Regions from separate parts of the Lysinibacillus sp. FSL R5-0849 genome, predicted to be linked through region 3. Evidence: riboswitches for the same ligand, from Rfam matches in the RefSeq annotation. Region 3 holds a riboswitch; each other region holds the start of a gene.
What was found. Region 3 has a riboswitch for S-adenosylmethionine ahead of MKY80_RS01855 (O-acetylhomoserine aminocarboxypropyltransferase/cysteine synthase family protein). Riboswitches for the same ligand answer to the same signal wherever they lie in the genome.
Positions count from the first base shown of each region.

Region 1: another riboswitch for S-adenosylmethionine. It lies ahead of MKY80_RS12940 (Na+/H+ antiporter NhaC family protein); the one in region 3 lies ahead of MKY80_RS01855 (O-acetylhomoserine aminocarboxypropyltransferase/cysteine synthase family protein).
Region 2: another riboswitch for S-adenosylmethionine. It lies ahead of MKY80_RS20450 (bifunctional homocysteine S-methyltransferase/methylenetetrahydrofolate reductase); the one in region 3 lies ahead of MKY80_RS01855 (O-acetylhomoserine aminocarboxypropyltransferase/cysteine synthase family protein).
Region 4: another riboswitch for S-adenosylmethionine. It lies ahead of MKY80_RS21790 (cyclase family protein); the one in region 3 lies ahead of MKY80_RS01855 (O-acetylhomoserine aminocarboxypropyltransferase/cysteine synthase family protein).

Region 1 is NZ_CP152004.1:2,636,115-2,640,853, forward strand. Features, by position in the region: gene MKY80_RS12935 (VanZ family protein) at 1-1,178, shown strand, start outside; gene MKY80_RS12940 (Na+/H+ antiporter NhaC family protein) at 1,654-2,934, opposite strand; SAM riboswitch class I at 3,039-3,142, opposite strand; gene MKY80_RS12945 (DUF3953 domain-containing protein) at 3,262-3,495, opposite strand; gene MKY80_RS12950 (hypothetical protein) at 3,682-4,014, opposite strand; gene MKY80_RS12955 (class I SAM-dependent methyltransferase) at 4,310-4,739, shown strand, end outside.
Region 2 is NZ_CP152004.1:4,128,001-4,132,739, reverse strand. Features, by position in the region: gene MKY80_RS20460 (globin-coupled sensor protein) at 1-233, shown strand, start outside; gene MKY80_RS20455 (protoporphyrinogen oxidase) at 422-1,816, shown strand; SAM riboswitch class I at 1,919-2,018, shown strand; gene MKY80_RS20450 (bifunctional homocysteine S-methyltransferase/methylenetetrahydrofolate reductase) at 2,108-3,955, shown strand; gene metH (methionine synthase) at 3,948-4,739, shown strand, end outside.
Region 3 is NZ_CP152004.1:374,408-379,146, forward strand. Features, by position in the region: gene MKY80_RS01840 (succinate CoA transferase) at 1-89, shown strand, start outside; gene MKY80_RS01845 (DASS family sodium-coupled anion symporter) at 170-1,651, opposite strand; gene MKY80_RS01850 (glycerol-3-phosphate acyltransferase) at 1,853-2,485, opposite strand; SAM riboswitch class I at 2,640-2,753, shown strand; gene MKY80_RS01855 (O-acetylhomoserine aminocarboxypropyltransferase/cysteine synthase family protein) at 2,870-4,174, shown strand; gene MKY80_RS01860 (hypothetical protein) at 4,505-4,739, shown strand, end outside.
Region 4 is NZ_CP152004.1:4,395,557-4,400,295, forward strand. Features, by position in the region: gene MKY80_RS21780 (helix-turn-helix domain-containing protein) at 1-911, shown strand, start outside; gene MKY80_RS21785 (hypothetical protein) at 1,061-1,462, shown strand; SAM riboswitch class I at 1,561-1,667, shown strand; gene MKY80_RS21790 (cyclase family protein) at 1,756-2,493, shown strand; gene MKY80_RS21795 (DedA family protein) at 2,523-3,119, opposite strand; gene MKY80_RS21800 (Cof-type HAD-IIB family hydrolase) at 3,193-3,966, opposite strand; gene MKY80_RS21805 (DUF2225 domain-containing protein) at 4,292-4,739, shown strand, end outside.

The sequences.
Region 1 (4,739 bases), 2.3 Mb from region 3:
ACCTTCAGCCATTCAGTGGTTATATAGACGCGTGGAAAAAATACTCTTTACGTGATCTTCAAAATTGTCTTTTTAATATATTGATGTTTGTGCCATTAGGAATGTTTTTACCTTTACTTATGGCTAAATGTAAAGAGTTTAAGTGGCTTCTCCTAGTAGTTGTAGGTGCAACAGCCTCCATCGAAACGTATCAGGCACTTTCAGGAGCAGGGATTTTTGAGCTTGATGATTTAATCAATAACTCACTTGGCGGTATTATTGGCTACCAATTATACAAACTTATCGCTTCTATGGCCCATAACAAAAAGGTAAAGGTAAAAAGTCTGATTGGAAACCTTGCCATACCTCTATTGATGGGCTTAATCTTTATCGTTATGAACATTGTCTACGCCCAGCAGGAGTTTGGTCACCTAGCAATTAACGCTTATACAAAATCAAAAATGTCAGATGTTCATGTATCCACATCATTGGAATTAAGCGCAGCACCAATCGTTGCTCCTGTCTATAAGAAAATCATTCAAGAGGATGACGTAAAAGACCTATTACAACAGAAACTAGGATTATCAGAGATGAATGTATCTGATGTCAAGGACAATGACGAAACGCTAGTGGAAGATAAAAATGGGGTCGCGTATACATTGGTTACAAATAATTCAGAGGGACAATGGTGGTTAACCGAGAATAATTATACACCGGAGCAAATTTCAGCTGTAGAGCAAGAAGAAAAGGCGAAGTCATTGATGGATGAACTTTCTATACTACCTCAAGATGCAGAATTTACTGTACAGGAGAATGGTGAATTTGAATGGACCTTACCAGACCGTCCTGATGTAACTAAAGATTACTGGACTGGAGATGTCAGTCTTGGCCTGAAACCGGACGGTCACATTTATTCATTAACCTACAGTCTTCATGAAAATCAATTTATACGAGAGGTAAACATACAGTCTCCTACAGAAATATATGAACGAATAAAGGAAGGCGATTTTCCTCAAATAAAGTATAACGCACTCGTACAGGAGGAAGACCTAATTATAAAAAAAGGAGACCAAATTGAAATTGAATCGATTGAGCTTTCCTATATGTATGATACAAAAGGCTTCTATCAGCCCATATACAATGTTTCTGGCAAGTTCAACGACAACGATTGGTTTACTTTAATTCAGGCAAGAAAGTAACACCTCGTTCCAAATACTTAAGCAAAGCCCAGGCTCCAATTAATAGAGCAACTGGGCTCTTTTATTTTCGACTGTAAGGGGCAATGAACTATCCCCCTATCTCCTAAAAGTAGACTACTCCCCTATTTTTCTACTATTATTTTTTTACCTAATACCATTAGTGTTTATTGTCTGATTCTTATTGAAATTTATTAACTTTAAAATAAAGTAAAGCCGTTGATTGATTTCCAGCTTTCCATGGGCGGGGTCGAACTGCACCCTCGCCCTTCGTTCCAATCTGGAGTGGATATTAACTTCACCACAAAAAAATGCTCCCTTTAGATAAACAGATTTTATTTTTTAATCTGTCTACCTAATAGGGAGCATATCAAACTACTCGATGGCTTTTGTCTACAGTCTGAAATAACCAGCTTGCTGATCTTTATTTAGATTGAGCTACTTTCGTCGTTCATGTTTAATTTTCAGTAGTAAAAGTTTAGGCTTTCTTTTTTTTCGGGTACCCAATGAATATCGCTATCATACCACAAATACCAATAAGAATTGGGTAGAAAGAGTACGGCAAGATACTCACTGGCGAAATTTTGGCTACGCTTGCGGCTACAAGAAATTGGGCTCCGTATGGGAGAAGACCTTGGACTGTACAAGAGAAAATATCTAAAATACTTGCAGACTTTCTCGGCTCAATCTCATACTGGTCAGCAATATTTTTGGCAAGTGGCCCGGCAATTAGAATAGCAATTGTATTATTGGCCGTAGATAAATTAGTTAGACCCACAAGACCAGCTATACCAAATTCAGCACCCTTCTGCGATTTAATCCTGCGCGTTACAAGACGGAGTAAAAAGTCAATTCCCCCATTAAATTTAATAACTTCCACCATTCCAGCTATTAATATAGCCAGAAAGGCGATTTCATACATCCCTTCCATTCCTTCACCAATCTTTTGTATAAGGCTCATTATGTGATAGCTGCCATCTGCTAAGCCAACAGCACCGGCGAGAACAATCCCTAATGCAAGAACGAGGAAAACATTCATTCCAGATAACGCTAAAATAATAACTAAAACATAGGGAATAATTTTTATCCAATTATAGCTTAGATGCTCTACTTGGGCTGTCCCCCCGGATGTCATAAACCCTAAAATAATACTTGTGATAATAGCTGCCGGCAATACAATCCAAAAATTGACCTTAAATTTGTCCTTCATTTGCGCGCCTTGTGAACGAACTGCAGTAATAGTAGTATCTGAAATAAAAGATAAATTATCACCAAACATCGAACCGCCTACAACCGCTGCCATCACTAAAGCAATAGGTAGCTCCGTAAGATCGCTTATTCCAACTCCAATTGGCGCCAGCGCAACAATCGTCCCCACTGATGTGCCCATGGATAGAGAGATGAAACAGGCAATGATGAATAAGCCTACGACAACCAGGTTTTGCGGTATAACCGATAAAGCAAAGTTAACAGTGGAATCTACAGCCCCCATTCCCTTCGCTACCTCTGAAAATGCCCCTGCTAATAGAAAAATAATAACCATCAGCATGACATTTAAATTTCCGGCACCTTGGCAAAAAATATCAACCTTTCGGGAAAACGATTCTTTTCGATTCATCGCTAGAGCTACAGCACCCGAAATGCTGATGGCTACAATGACAGGAAAGGCATAAAAATCACCCATTATAATCCCTGAACCAATAAATAAAATCATAAAAATAACAAATGGGATTAGCGCCCATGGATTCTCTTTCTTCATTGTCTACCTCCAAAAATTAAAAATCAGCCCTATTTTTTATTTTTTCACCATAAAAAAGGCCTCATCTTGAAATAACAAGAAGAGCCCTTATAGTTAAAACGCTCCTCTTATCTATCAAGAACATTGCTTGCTGGATTTGGCACAGTAACTTAATAGTTCCGCTGCCGAGATTTCATCGGGCCAGTCCCTCCATCTCTCTTGATAAGAAGAAAAAATATTATATTTTTTACACAATATTAAAATACTAAAATAAAACATCCATAATTGCAACATGTTTTTAATTGTAAAAAAATCCCACGACTATTATCAAGTGCGAAATTCAACTTTTTATACGAATACGAAGCTTTGAATGGACACATAGATCGAAAATATAAATACCCCGACTAAAAACCAACCATATAATTTTCTCTCTCTCCGAAATTCATTAATTCCTAATGTTAACATAAATAAACCTAGAAAAAGGATCATTAAAAAGTTTAGCCGATAATCATGTGTCATAAATCCGTAAATGGAAAGCGTGATGCCTATTATTGATAAAATAATTTGTACTGTTTTTAACAAAACGATTCCCCCTATTTGCTTGAACGAATACTAACAGTTATCTAACCTTTTTTGAATAAAAAAATTCTATGATGGGTGAGATGACAAATGAAAGCCCAACAACTTTTTATTTTTGTTTTTTTAATTGGCTTTTGAACTAGAAACAGGAAATTTAAGTTTAATTCGAACAGGGCTGACAAAAGGCTTTTACCCTGCATTTATCTTTTCTTTAGGTTGTGCTGTTGGTGACATGGTGTACGCTGTACTATAGGTTTTGGGAATAGCCTTTCTAGTACAATCTAGTACAATATTCCAATTCATTTTATGGATTGGCGGTACTATCATGCTTGGCCCTTTAACCTTCCAAGCTTTCCGAGATACGTTTGCATGCAAAAAATTAGAGTCATGGAGCAGCGATTGAAAAGAAATCATTATGGGCTTATTTTTTACTGGTGTTTGGCTAGTAGTTTCAGCAACGACTGCAATCGTTGATTCCCAACGGTTGGTGGAAGTATAGTAGGTGGTACAACTATTGGACATTCAGCAACTAAAAGCTTACCTCCCTTCTTCTTCGGATTTATCACCGTTTCAATCCTTTGGGGGCTAATCCTTTCATATTTAAGTAGCATCGGTGGTAAAATAATGGGAAAAGGCTTATGCAAATAGTTTCGTTTATTTCAGGATTACTCTTTTTGTACTTTACTTTTTATGTATTCTTGAATGGTTTTGAAAAGCTATTATAGGGGTGAAAACCATGGTTAGAAGAAGATAGCTAGCCTCCTAGATCACCAAGGATATGTAGGAGGCTAGCTTAATTATAGGAGATGTTTAAACGATGAAGCAAAATAAATATGATGATATGCAATTCTTTTCTGCTTACGAAAAAATGCCACGTTCTGTTCAAGGGCTGGACGCCGCAGGAGAGTGGCATGTATTAAAAACACTTTTACCTGATTTGAAAAATAAACATGTGCTTGATTTAGGATGTGGTTTCGGGTGGCATTGTCGATATGCGCGCGCACAACAGGCAAAATCAGTGATTGGTGTGGATATATCTGAAAAAATGCTGGAAAAAGCTCAGGAAAAAACGGATGATCCTTTTATTTCCTATTTGCAAATACCGATTGAGGACATTCAATTTTCCGCTTCTCAATTTGATGTTGTATTAAGTTCCTTAGCTATTCACTATTTACAAAACTTTGAAGCACTATGCAAAAAGGTTTATACCTATTTAAAACCTGGCGGATCGTTCGTATTTTCAGTGG
Region 2 (4,739 bases), 920 kb from region 3:
CTCTCATTCATATCCAAGATGAGGTGGCATCTGGTGAGGATAATATGTTACACACGGAAGGACAATTTACAAATATAGTAGGGGCAATGACAGAAGCAAAAGATCAAAATGATTGCATGGCGACGAAAATACAAGCAATCGCAGGTATATTAAGTGGGTTGGGTAGTTCTTTTACTGAAGTAACGAACTCAGCAGAAAAATTAGCTAGCTTTGCCCAAAATTTAAAAAGCTAGATCACTAGTAGCTATATTAAACACTATAGTACTCATTATAATGTGTGTTTAGAAGCATATTCTTGGAGCTAGAGTTATCTCACAGTTGAGATAGCTCTATTTTTGCTAAATTTGTAAAGGGTTTAACGTAATTTTCAATGAAAATAAGTTTATACTGTAGACAGAACTAAAAATAGGGGCGGTTTACTATGAAAACAGTTGTTGTATTAGGTGGCGGTATTACTGGTTTATGCACAATGCATTATCTGCAACGCCAAGTGAAGGAAAAAAATTTAGATGTTCAGCTAGTGCTCGTAGAAAAAAATACATATTTAGGTGGCAAACTATATTCGGCCTATGAACAAGGTTTTATTATGGAAACTGGTGCTGATTCAATCGTAGCTCGCCATAAAGGTGTAATGGAGCTAGTGCAGGAGCTAGACTTTGAAGATCATCTCGTTTACAACGAAACAGGTATATCCTATATTTATACAAATAACGAGCTGCACGCCATTCCAGCGGATTCTACTTTCGGTATACCTATGAGTGTGGCATCACTTGAGGAAAGCACACTTATCTCTGACCAGGCCAAACAAGAAGCTTTAAAAGATTTAACTTTACCCAATGCAGGTTTTACAAAAGAAAGCTCAATAGGGGAATTTTTAACTTATTATCTTGGCGAAGAGCTTGTGGAAAATCAAATTGCACCTGTTTTAGCAGGTGTCTATTCTGGTGATTTACACCAACTTTCTATTGCCTCCACTTTACCGTATTTAATTGACTATAAAAATGACTATGGAAGTATCATAAAAGGTTTTGATGCGAATCGTGAGCAATTTGTTAAAGCTGCTAATAAAAAATTTATTTCATTTCAAAATGGATTATCCTCTTTAATTGAGCGATTAGAACAGACATTAACAGAGGTAGACATCATTAAAGGGGTAGCCACAAATCATGTCCAAAAAACGGGGAACAAGTATTCGATTTCATTAGCGAATGGTCAATACATTGAGGCAGATTATGTTGTTCTAGCGCTACCGAATGAAGCGGTTCAAAGTATATTACAGGACGACTCCTTAACACATTATTTTGATCAGTTTACTACAGCATCAGCCATTACTATTTATCTAGGCTTTGATGTGCCTGATGCAAACTTACCTGCGGATGGAACAGGCTATATTGTATCGCATAATTCTGATGTCACTTGTAATGCAGCAACTTGGACGAGTCGCAAGTGGAAGCATACATCGAAAAACAATCAACTACTTGTTCGCCTATTCTATAAGAGTATTAATCCGGCGTATGAGCAGTTACGTAAAATGACTGACGACGAATTGGCAGCCGTCGCTTTAGAAGATGTTCGGAAAAGCCTAGGAATTGATGAAAAGCCAACCGTTGTGAATGTCACAAAGTGGATTGATCAAATGCCTAAATATGACTTAGCTCACCGGGAAGCGCTACAAGGCTTACTACTAGAGCTGAATGAAAACTATCCGAATTTATCGATAGCGGGTTGCTCTTATTTTGGAGTAGGTATTGGTGCTTGCATTCAAAATGGGAAAAAAATTGGTGAAGAGCTTGCAGAAGAACTATCCAATTTCTAAGTTTTTAAGCAAATAATTTCTTTGTTATGTGAAATAGTCTTGACTCATTCGTCTGTAAACGATATGATTCTTTTAATTATTTAAAAAATTCATACTTAATAATTCTTATCAAGAGAAGCAGAGGGACTGGCCCATTGAAGCTTCAGCAACCAACTTTTTGTCAGGTGCTAAATCCAGAAGACCGTTGAGTCGAAGATGAGAAGGAACAATAATGATGAGTCGTTAAAGCCTTCTTTTTATATAAAAGAAGGCTTTTTATTATACAGAAATAGAGGAAGAGAGGCTAGTTTTATGGGATTGCTTGAAAAATTAAAAACGCATGTATTGACGGCAGACGGTGCAATAGGCACAGTGTTGTATGGCTATGGATTGGAGTATTGTCATGAGGAAATGAATGTTCAGAGACCTGAATTAATTGAAAAGATTCATAGAGAATATATCGCAGCGGGTGCTGATATTATTCAAACGAATACGTACGGTGCCAATGCCATTAAATTAGCTCGCTATGGACTAGAATCAAGTGTCAAACAATTTAATGAAGCAGCTATTACTATTGCTAAGCGAGCAGCAGCGGATGGCGGTCAATTTGTTTTAGGAACAATTGGTGGAATTCGTGGCATTCGTAAAAGCGATGCAACATTAGATGACATATTAGCGACCGTTGAAGAGCAGGCAAGTGTGTTACTTGCAGGAAATCCTGATGGCCTTTTACTCGAAACTTATTATGATTTTGAAGAATTAACAGCAACATTAAACGTGCTACGCGCCAAAACTAATATACCGATAATTGCTCAAGTATCTATGCATGAGCCTGGTGTTTTACAAAATGGTATGTCTTTAAATAATGCGCTACATGAGTTAGAGATTCTTGGTGCAGATATTGTTGGTGTCAATTGCCGTCTAGGTCCATATCATACGATTCAAGCGTTTGAGGCTGTAGAACTTCCGGCAAAGGCATTTATGTCAGCCTATCCAAATGCTTCGCTATTAGATTTAGAGGACGGGCGTGTTGTTTATGAGTCGGAGGCTGATTATTTTGGTCGCGCTGCTGTTGAACTGCGTGATCAGGGTGTTCGCTTAATTGGGGGTTGTTGTGGTACGACACCAAAGCATATTGCAGCCGCAAAGAAGTATTTAGAAGAGCTATCACCAGTTAGTGAAAAGCATGCGAAGCCTAAAAAGATTGAAATTGTTCGTGATGCCGAGCCAGCTAAATTTGAACCACTTCATGAAAAAGTAAAGCGTGAACGCTCGGTCATCGTAGAGTTGGATACACCTAGACACTTAGAAATAGATGGATTTCTTGAAGGGGCCAAACAACTATATGAGGCAGGTGCCGATGTAGTGATGATGGCAGACAATTCATTGGCATCCCCACGTATTAGCAATATTGCAATGGGGGCGTTATTGAAAAGTACTAATGGCGTGCGCCCCCTTACACATATTACCTGTCGAGATCGTAATTTAATTGGTCTTCAATCACATTTAATGGGGTTAAATGCCTTAGGAATTCATGATGTGCTAGCTGTTACGGGTGACCCAACGAAGGTTGGAGATTTCCCTGGTGCCACTAGCGTATATGATGTCTCCTCGATGGAGCTTATCCAATTAATTAAACAATTAAATGAAGGGGTTTCTTTCTCAGGGAAACCACTACGGAAAAAGGCTAACTTCTCTGTGGCTGCTGCATTTAACCCTAATGTTCGTGTTTTAGATCGTGCTGTGGCACGCTTAGAAAAAAAGATTGAGCATGGAGCAGACTATTTCATTTCACAGCCTGTTTATACAAAGGAAAAAATTATAGAAATATATGAAGCAACGAAGCATTTACAAGCACCGATTTATATTGGCATTATGCCCGTTACGAGTTATAAAAGTGCAGAGTTTTTACATCATGAGGTGCCAGGCATAAAATTATCTGAAGATGCTTTATCAAGGATGAAAGCATGTGGTGAAGATAAGGAACGCGCTACACTTGAGGGGATTGCAATTGCCAAGGAATTAGTAGAAGTGGCTGCGCAATATTTCCAAGGTATTTACCTTATTACACCATTTTTACGCTACGATGTGACATTAGAATTAATGAAATATATAGAGCAATTGGATGAACAGAAAAAAGGGGTAAGTATAAATGGCTAAGCACATGATTGAAGAACAACTTGATAAAAGAATATTAATTCTAGATGGCGCAATGGGAACCATGCTGCAAAATGAAAACTTATCAGCAGATGATTTTGGTGGAGAGGACCTAGATGGCTGTAATGAAAATTTAGTGCTTACTAGACCTGATGTCATTGAGAAAATTCATCATAAGTACTTAGAGGCAGGGGCAGATATTATTTGTACAAATACATTTGGTGGAACACCTCTTGTATTAAATGAATATAATCTAGGTGCAAAAGCGGAAGAAATTAATAAACGTGCAGTTGAAATTGCCCGTCAAGCAGTTGACAATTATACGACTTCCGACTGGCCCCGCTTTGTTGCAGGCGCAATGGGTCCAACAACGAAGACGTTGTCAGTTACAGGCGGCATTACATTTGATGAATTAGAAGAAAATTTCTTTGTGCAGGCAAAGGCATTGATTGAAGCAGGGGCAGATGTGCTATTGCTAGAGACAAGTCAGGATATGTTAAATGTGAAAGCAGGTACCCTTGGGGTAACTCGTGCTTTCGAGGTAACTGGTAAAGAATTACCTGTGATGATTTCTGGAACAATTGAGCCTATGGGGACTACTCTTGCAGGGCAAACCATTGATGCCTTTTATATTTCCATCGAGCATATTCAACCATTATCGGTGGGCTTAAACTGTGCGACGGGACCTGAATTTATGACGGATCATATTCGCTCATTAGCAGAGCTGTCAACGGGGTATATTAGCTGTTATCCAAATGCAGGCTTACCTGATGAAGAAGGATGTTAT
Region 3 (4,739 bases):
ATACGCCACATGATCTTGAAAAAGCGCTGTCATGGCATGTCAATTACGCAAAAAGTGGGACAATGAAAGACCCAGCTTTATCAAAATAGAATTCTAATAAAAAGGCCTTGAAGGACAGCTGCTCCCTCAAGGCCTTTTGTTGTATAAGTTTATCTAAGACGATTAGAGTTTAAAGTAGGCCAATCCATTTCCAATAAGTTGCAGAGAACAGCAAAATTAGGAGGAAGCCGAGAATCGTTAGTGGGATACCTGATTTCAGGAAATCCTTTGTTGTAAACGCTCCTGTACCATAGGCAAGCATATTTTGTGGTGCACTAATTGGTAATAGGAAACCAAAGCTAATAACAAATTGTTGTACAATAACAAAACCAACCTGATCAACATTAGCTGTTAATGTGGAAGCTAACACGATAAACACTGGTATAAGTGCAGAGGCTAAGCTTGTTGCACTAGCAAAACCTAAATGAATAAGAATATTAAATAATGTTACGATAGCAATCGTAGCAAGAATTGGCATAGTATCTAGACCGAGTGAACCAAAAACTTTATCTGATAACCATGATGCACCTTTTGTATTCAGCAAAATAGTTCCGAGCATAATACCTACTGCAAAGACAATGATTGTTCCCCAAGGGATATGAGGTTCAACTTCCTTCCATGAATAAACGCCGATTTTAGGCATTAGTAGTACAGCAATGGCGATAATTGTAACCGTTGTTGTATCAAATGGATGGAGCTTGCCTTCCGTTGCCCAGAAAAATAGTAAAACTAATGATGTAACGATCAACCGAATCTCAGGTGCTTTTAACGGCCCAAGCTCAGCCAATTGTTTCTTGATGACTTCTTTACCACCATCAATATTGCTCGTCTCAGGCTTAATAAGCGTAATCATAATGAAAAATAAGGCTACTGACATAATAATCGAGAATGGGGCAGCATAAAGTAACCAAGCACCCCATGAAATATTCACATTAAATTGCTCTTGGATGAAATTCAAAGCAACCATATTTTGCGCTGCCGCAGTTTTAATACCGATATTCCAAATGGAGACGGCTTGTACAGAAGTAATAACGAGTAAAGCAGCAAGTCGACTATCACGTGGTAAACCGAATGCTGCGACCATTCCAAGAAGAATAGGGACTACTGCGCCAGCACGTGCAGTAGCTGAAGGAACAAAAAATGCAAGGGCAATTGAAACTAATATTGCACCGAAAACTATGGCTTTTGTTTTTGTTCCTACAAGTGAAAGAATCCAAAGAGCAAGTCGTTTATGCAAATTGGTAATTTGCATGGCTGCTGCTAGAAAAAGAGCCGCTGCTACTAGGGCCACGGCAGAGTTACTAAAACCACTTAATGATAGTTTTAAGGCGCTAGCAGTACCTAGTTGTGTTGTTGGATCATCCATGGATGGTGCAAGTCCTAGTAAAACAGTGACGAGTGCGATAATCATTGCAGAGCTAACAGGATATGAAACGGCCTCTGTTACCCACAGGATAACCGCGAAAGCTAAAATGGCTAAAGCGCGCTGTCCGGATACAGGTAGCTCACCGTTATTAGGTAAAAAAATAATGATAATTAATAAAGCAAAAGCCAACCCAATCCATAAAGGCTTTAAATTACGCTTCGTTGTTGTTTGTTTAGGTGAAGACATATTTTCTCATCCCTTCTACGTCTACGTAAAAATGACGGTTATTATCCATAACATCGGTCAGTATAATGTTTTTTTAAGATAAGAATTCGTCCATTTGTTGTATAGAATGAAAAGAAGCGAAATATGTCTGTTTTACAGCTTTAATAGTAATTAAAGAGATAATTTATGGTCATAAAAAATACAAATATCTCCTAAAAAATATTATTTCTTTTTCTTGAAGGCAGAAGTAACTTTAGGTTCGGTTCCATTGATTAAACGTTGAATATTTTCAATGTGCAAAATAATAGCAATAGCAAAAAGTAGAATGGCAATAATGGTCGGGCCAAGCCCAGGAATCCATAAATAAGTAGCGGTACAAAAAATGAGGTAAAACTCTAATACCCCAACAATTAAATAGTTCGTTGCAAAAGATAAAATAATAAATAGAATAAGTGCAAATAAACCAATCTTCCAATCAACCGCAAGTAAAATTCCAATGATAGAGGCAGTCCCTTTTCCACCATTGAAGCCCATATAAAAAGGGAAATTATGCCCCAAAATAACCCCTGCAGCTATCAAATAGGTGAGGAGCCATGTTTGTTCTGCTGTTAAATGTGTTGCATCTGTTAAATAAAAATGTGCACCGACGATGGCTACGACGCCTTTGCCAATATCGATAAGAGCTACTAAAACGCCATATTTCCAGCCGAGTGAAAGCGTAGCATTAGAGGCACCAGCATTGCCATGGCCAGCTTTTTTTAAATCAACCCCGGATAAAAATTGTGCCACTTTAGAGCCGTGAATACAGCCAATCAAATAGCCAACAACTAGAAAACAGATCACGGCTTTTACCATAAAAATACTCCTTTCAAATTTTTTTTAAAATAGTGTATGCGTTCTTACTACGTAAAAGAGCAGACAGAAGTTTCGGAAAAAATAAAATTTAGATGTTGACAGAAAAAAACTCTATGCTTATACTTTGTAACAACGATGGAAATTGAATCTCATACTCTTATCAAGAGCGGCGGAGGGATAGGCCCTATGATGCCCGGCAACCAGTAGGTGATGAACTTACTAAGGTGCTAATTCCTACAGATTCTTACTTGGATCTGGCAGATAAGGGGAGGAAAACTTGCAACCGCAACCCTCTTCTTAGCTGAAGAGGGTTTTTGTTTTCTACAGAAAAATCCTCCTCATCTCCGGTACCATCGTAAAAAAATAACCAAATGGAGGTACACAATGACAAATTTTAAACCAGAAACACTGCTGTTACATGGCGGTCAAGAACCAGACCCAGTGACGGGTTCTAGAACAGTTCCTGTTTACCGTTCAACTGCTTTCGTTTTTAAAGACACTGCTCATGCGCAACGTCTTTTTGCCTTAGAGGAAGCGGGAAACATTTACACGCGAATTACGAATCCGACAGTGGATGTTTTTGAAAAGCGTGTGGCTTTATTAGAAGGTGGGACGGCAGCAGTAGCACTTTCATCTGGTGCAGCAGCTATTGCATTTTCTATTTTAAATCTAGCTGGAGCAGGAGATGAAATTGTAGCAGCCAGTTCTTTATATGGTGGTACGTATAATTTATTCGCTAATACATTACCAAACTATGGTATTAAAACGATTTTTGTAGATGAAACAAACCCAGAGAATTTTAAGGCTGCCATTACTGATAAAACAAAAGCTGTCTTCGCAGAAGTTTACGGTAATCCAAGCTTAAAGGTTTTAGATATTGAAGCTGTAGCTAAGATTGCACATGACAACAGCTTACCATTAATTATCGATAGTACATTTGCTTCTCCTTATGGTTCTACACCAATTGACTACGGTGCAGATGTGGTAGTTCACTCAGCAACTAAATGGATAGGTGGCCATGGGACAACTCTAGGCGGTGTTGTTGTAGACGCTGGTAAGTTTGATTGGACTAGTGGGCGATTCCCAGGCTTTACAGAGCCGGATGCTTCTTACCATGGTTTACGCTATGGAATAGATACAGCTTCTGCAGCATTTGCTACAAAGCTGCGTGTACAGCTGTTACGTGATTTTGGACCAACGTTAAGTGCAGATGCAGCTTTCAATCTATTACAAGGTTTAGAGACGCTTCATTTGCGTATCCCTAAACACAATGAAAATGCTTTAGCTGTGGCTGAATATTTACGTAACCACCCATCTGTGGAGTATGTAAATTATAATGGCCTGGAAGATTTTCCAACACATGAGTTGGCGAAAAAGTATTTAAAAAATGGCTTCGGCTCAGTGCTTACATTTGGCATTAAAGGTGGACGTGAAGCAGGACGAAAGCTTATTGATCATGTAAAGCTGTTTTCACATGTGGCAAATGTAGGGGATGCTAAGTCGCTAATTATCCATCCAGCATCTACTACACACCAACAATTATCAGCAGATGAACTAATTCAAGCTGGCGTAACCGAATCGCTCATTCGCTTATCAATCGGTTTAGAGGCAGTGGAGGACATCATTGCAGATTTAGAGCAGGCTATTACTCAGGCAACAGCAACAACTGAACAAACAGTAGAAGCGTAATATAGAATGACAGGCGAGTGTTGTAGCGTTTACGTATTTTCTCATTCGAATAGCCTCATTTGGTATACGTCAAACGTTGCTACATTAACCAATTACCTCATCCGGTAATTATCAGAACCTTTTAAAAAATAATACCAAGTAATTTTATATGTATTATTGACTTTGTTAAAACCTTGTTATATACTTGGAATTAAGTTAAGTGTTCGGAAAAACCTCGTTGAAAAGGTAAATGTTTTCATAAGTGCTCCCCCCACTTTTGAATAGATAGGAGAGTAGTTACATAGCCAGTGGCTACTCTTCAAAAAAACTGATGATAAAGGAGTGTTTAAAATGGGTAATCTCTATAGTGCGCAAAACATTGCATCTTATCTAATTTATGAACTAAATGAAGGGCATGTATTTGTTAACAATCAATCCATTCAACACATCCTTACATTAGTGGAACATAAATGGCAGCAAATTTTTGGTCATTCAGCATATCAGGAACAGGTTTGCGCAGATGATATTGGCTATACGATTAAGGAAATTTATGAGACATATGAGAAGTATGGTGTGAGCCACATCC
Region 4 (4,739 bases), 650 kb from region 3:
CAACTAATGATCGTGTCTTTGAAATTAGTCAGTCCATTGGCTTTAATAACGAATATTATTTTAATCGTCGTTTTAAAGAGCATGTAGGTATTTCCCCAGGGCAATATCGACGAAGTCAGAGCAATAATGTACGTGTATTTGCACCGTTCTTAGAGGACTTCTTTGTAGCTTTAGGGATTACACCCATTGCTCAATTCAGTCATTCCAAATGGGGAAAACAAGACTATTTAGGTTTGCAGGATGTTCCCGATATCGATGTACAGTTTGGAGAAGTGGATCGTCTCTTTCACTATAAACCAACTTTAATTATGTTAGATGCTGGTATAGAGCGTTGGGAAACTTGTCTTCATTTAAATAAGCTGGCCCCAATCTGTCACCTCAACCACCCTGGGGAGGACTGGCAATCGACTCTCTTTAAAATTGCTGATTTAACAGGGAAAACCTCTATGATGCAAGACATTATCATGGAATATGAGGATAAGGTACAGAAGGCTCGACGAATTCTCGGTAAATCCGTTTATGGGCAAAGTGTTGCATTTCTTCGCATTTCGTCCATTGGCATTACACTGTATGCTGGCCCTGAATGCGGCTATACAGGGCCAATCCTATATCGTGACTTGGGCTTAACGCCTCATCCATTAGTATGGAAAATACCGCTTAACCAGCGTAAAGCTCATCTGACATCAGATCAACTGCTACAGCTAGACGCTGATCATTTGTTTATCACCTTCGACAAGCAACACTCCATTTATGAGCATGAAGAGCGTACTATTTTAAAATCTTCTATGTGGAAAAACCTAAGAGCAGTTAAGAGCAGCTGTGTTTATGAGGTGGATTTTTTAACGTGGATGAATTATGGAATCCTATCACATAGCAAAAAAATAGATGATGTATTAAATGTTCTTGGCTAAAGAACGTAAAGGAAGCTGCCATGGCTTCCTTTTTTGTTTATGTAGCATATTATGTTTTACACTCCTGTACAGGACTATCTTTATCCAAACACCTAAAAAGATCATGATACATAAGATAAGATATCAGCTTTTGGATAGGAGGAATTGAATTGTATTATAATCCTTATCCGTATTTTGTTCACCCCTACCATTACCCAATACCATCGACAGCCCATCACCTTGCAGCTAGACCCTTTTCTCAACATTTAGCAATGCCGACCAGTAATAGTGCCTTTCCCCCTGTTGATACACAAAAATTAATATCTTCAGCTACGCGGATAAAGGCGATTATGCAGCAAGCACAATTACTTACGGATAAAATTGATAGCTCTCAACAATTTGCCCATGATTTAAAAAATGCTGCACAACTTTCAAATAAAACAGATGTCGAAAAATTGATTACATCCACAGGCATCACTACAAAATTCGAAACCAACTATACACCAGATAATTTTAGAATACAGCTTATGGATAGTGGTTGCTGTAGAGTAACGTTAATTTTGAATTGGTAAATAAAAATCTTAACCCTGTAATCCTATAAAAGTTGTAAACTATAAAAATATATGCTAAAGTATTTGTACTATTATTTCTGAAAATTCTTATATTCTATTTCTTATCAAGAGAGACGGAGGGATCGGCCCGATGAAGTCTCAGCAACCAGCTCAATCAGTATGGTGCTAATTCCTTTTGGCAAAATCTAAGCCTGAAAGATGAGAAGACGAACTACCCACGTATGATTCAGGGAGTCCTCTTCTATAGAGGACTCTTTTTTATTTACCATTACTTTTAGAAAGCAGGAAATTAAATGTCTAACGAACTTTTAGAAGCATTGCACTTACTAAAATCAAAACAATGGGTCGATTTGACACATACCTTCGGCCCACATTCACCTCATTTTTTTATGTTTGAAGATGCTAAATTTGAAACATTATTCTCGCATGATGACGGTTTTTTCGCACAGCAGTTTACTTTTCCCGGACAATATGGAACACATATTGACCCACCTATTCACTTTGTAAGAGATACTCGTTTTCTAGATGAACTAGAGCTAAAGGAGCTCGTTCTCCCGCTTATCGTTATTGATAAATCACAAGAGGCTACTAGTAATCATGACTTTACGCTCAGTGTCCAAGATATTCTAGAATTCGAGGCACAACATGGACAAATAGAAGAAGGTACTTTTGTGGCACTGCGAACAGATTGGAGTAAGCGTTGGCCCGATAAAGAAGCATTCAATAATAAAGATGTGGATGGCCATAATCATCTTCCAGGCTGGGGCTTGGAGGCATTACAATTTTTATTCAAGGAACGTAAAGTAAGTGCAATCGGTCATGAAACTTTTGATACCGATTCTGCTACTGATTTTCGTCAAAGCGGCAAATTGGATGGAGAATATTTTGTCCTTGATCAAGACACCTATCAAATTGAGCTTATGACTAATTTGGACAAGCTTCCTCCAAAAGGGGCTATTATTTTTAATATTGTACCTAAGCCTGAAAAAGCATCTGGATTCCCTGTTCGATCATTTGCCATTTTGCCATAATAAAAAGTCGGTACGAATCATACCGACTTTTACTTTTGTACGTTTCTTTTTTTCAATAAATAATAAACGATTAACATGACAAGGACAAACAGTAAGATGACATAAATACTGTAATGGGACAAATAGTAACCGACGAATCGCCACTTCTCCCCTAATACTTTTCCTAATGTTATAAATGTGAACGTCCAAATAAATGCTCCTGTATAAGCAAAGAATGCGAATTTCTTATAGGGATAATTATTAATAGCCGCAATATAAGCTGTCAGATGGCGTACACCTGGAATAAAATAGCCCACTATTAATAAAAAAGGACCTACTTTCGTAAACATTTTTTTAGTAAAATCAATTTTTTGCTCAGTTATATGAAATTTTGGCCCATATTTCTGCAAGAGCGGTAAGCCAAATCGGTGGCCGATATAGTAGCTTAAAGTAATACCTCCCATGGCGCCAATCAGGGCGCTTACTAACGCTGGGATATGTTCAAGACTTTCTCGATAAACACTATAGCCTACATAAGTTAAAAATACTTCATCAGGAAGTGGCAACCCAACAATGCCTCCAATTAGGATTACAATGATGCCAAAATACCCGTAATGTTCAATTAGAGATTGCACATGCTGCGCCATTTTCCGACCACCTAACACCTTTTCTATACAGTCATAACCGTATCCCTAAAAAATTGCTCAAGCAAATATGTCGTTAAATAATGTGAAGCTGACGTAAAGCAAAATCTATGCCACCTTCAATGGATTTCTTTGTAACAAAATCTGCAGCATTTTTTAGAGCTTGGCTCCCATTTCCCATGGCAACCCCGAGGCCAACCTGCTCTAGCATATCTATATCATTCTCTCCATCTCCAAAAGCTATTGCATCCTTAGAATTAATCTCAAAATAATCCAGTACAGCCTTCACAGCTATCGACTTGGACACATCCTGCTGTAAGACATTCACAATATAAGGATGCCATCGTTGCCGTAATATATTCGAAAATTGACAAGCTAATCTTTTTTCAGCCTGCTCATCTGCATAAAGACACATAAGAAAAACCTCTTCTTCTATAATGCTGTCATTTCTAACGGGAAAATCACGTAAAGACAATGTCTCTTGCATCGCGCTTAAGGCTAACGGATTTTGAATAGCATTCATCGTAAGTTGTTCTGTAAAAAATGTTAAGGAATGCTGTTGTTGCTGTGCAAAAGCTTGAACATTTTGAACAATGCCCTTATCAATCGGAATTTTATGTATGACAACATCCTTGTGCTTCACATATGCTCCATTTGCCGTAATAAAGGTTTCAATTCCCAAACTTTTCAGCTCTTCACACATGGACAATGGCCTTCCTGTCGCAGCCACTAGATGAATCCCTTTATCCTGTAGTAGGTGAATGGCCTGCCTTGTACTTTCTTCCACAGCGCCATCCTCATAATTGACCAGAGTACCATCCACATCAAAAAACACTATTTTAAATGTCATTTACTTCATCCTCTCGCACATAACTTTTGAACTATACAATTCAAATTGTCTATGAAATAAATTGTATATAATTCGACAAAATTCGCTCGAACTATATAACTTACTTTAAGTACACCGATAAATACTATTACAAGCTTATTTCTAATGATATTTAACTAAAAATGTAAGAATTATTTTTAATTTAATAATTCTAAAGGAGTATACCAAAGAACACAGAATTGTTAAAATGATAGATAATGAATTAAATACATTGAACGATTATCGATTGCGTTTAAATAGAACAAAAGAAATACTAATTCTAGAGCATGCAAAGGAGTTGATTCTTATGGCATTTAACATCTACTACTATGAAAGTAGCGTAGATTGTAAATTTTGCAAAAAGCATTTTACAACGTATAAAGTACGCCCAAATCGATATAAAATTATCGAGGAACAAACAGATTTCATGCCCGTCTATGATGGCCTAAACCCTTTGCTGTATGAAGTTGCTGTGTGCCCACATTGTGGCTTTGCTTTCCATAAATCCATGACGCGGACATACGGACCTTTCATGCAGCTCATAGATGAACTATACATTAAAGAGCTACAGAAACCTATGAATATCTGTCAGGAACGTACAATCGATGATGCCATTATAAGCTTTAAGCTGGCCTATCTAGTATCTCGCGCATCAATGGAAGAATCGCTTTTGATGGCAAATTTCGCATTAAAAATTGCCTGGTTATATCGTTTGAAAAACGACGAAGAATCTGAAAAACGCTACCTTTTTGCCG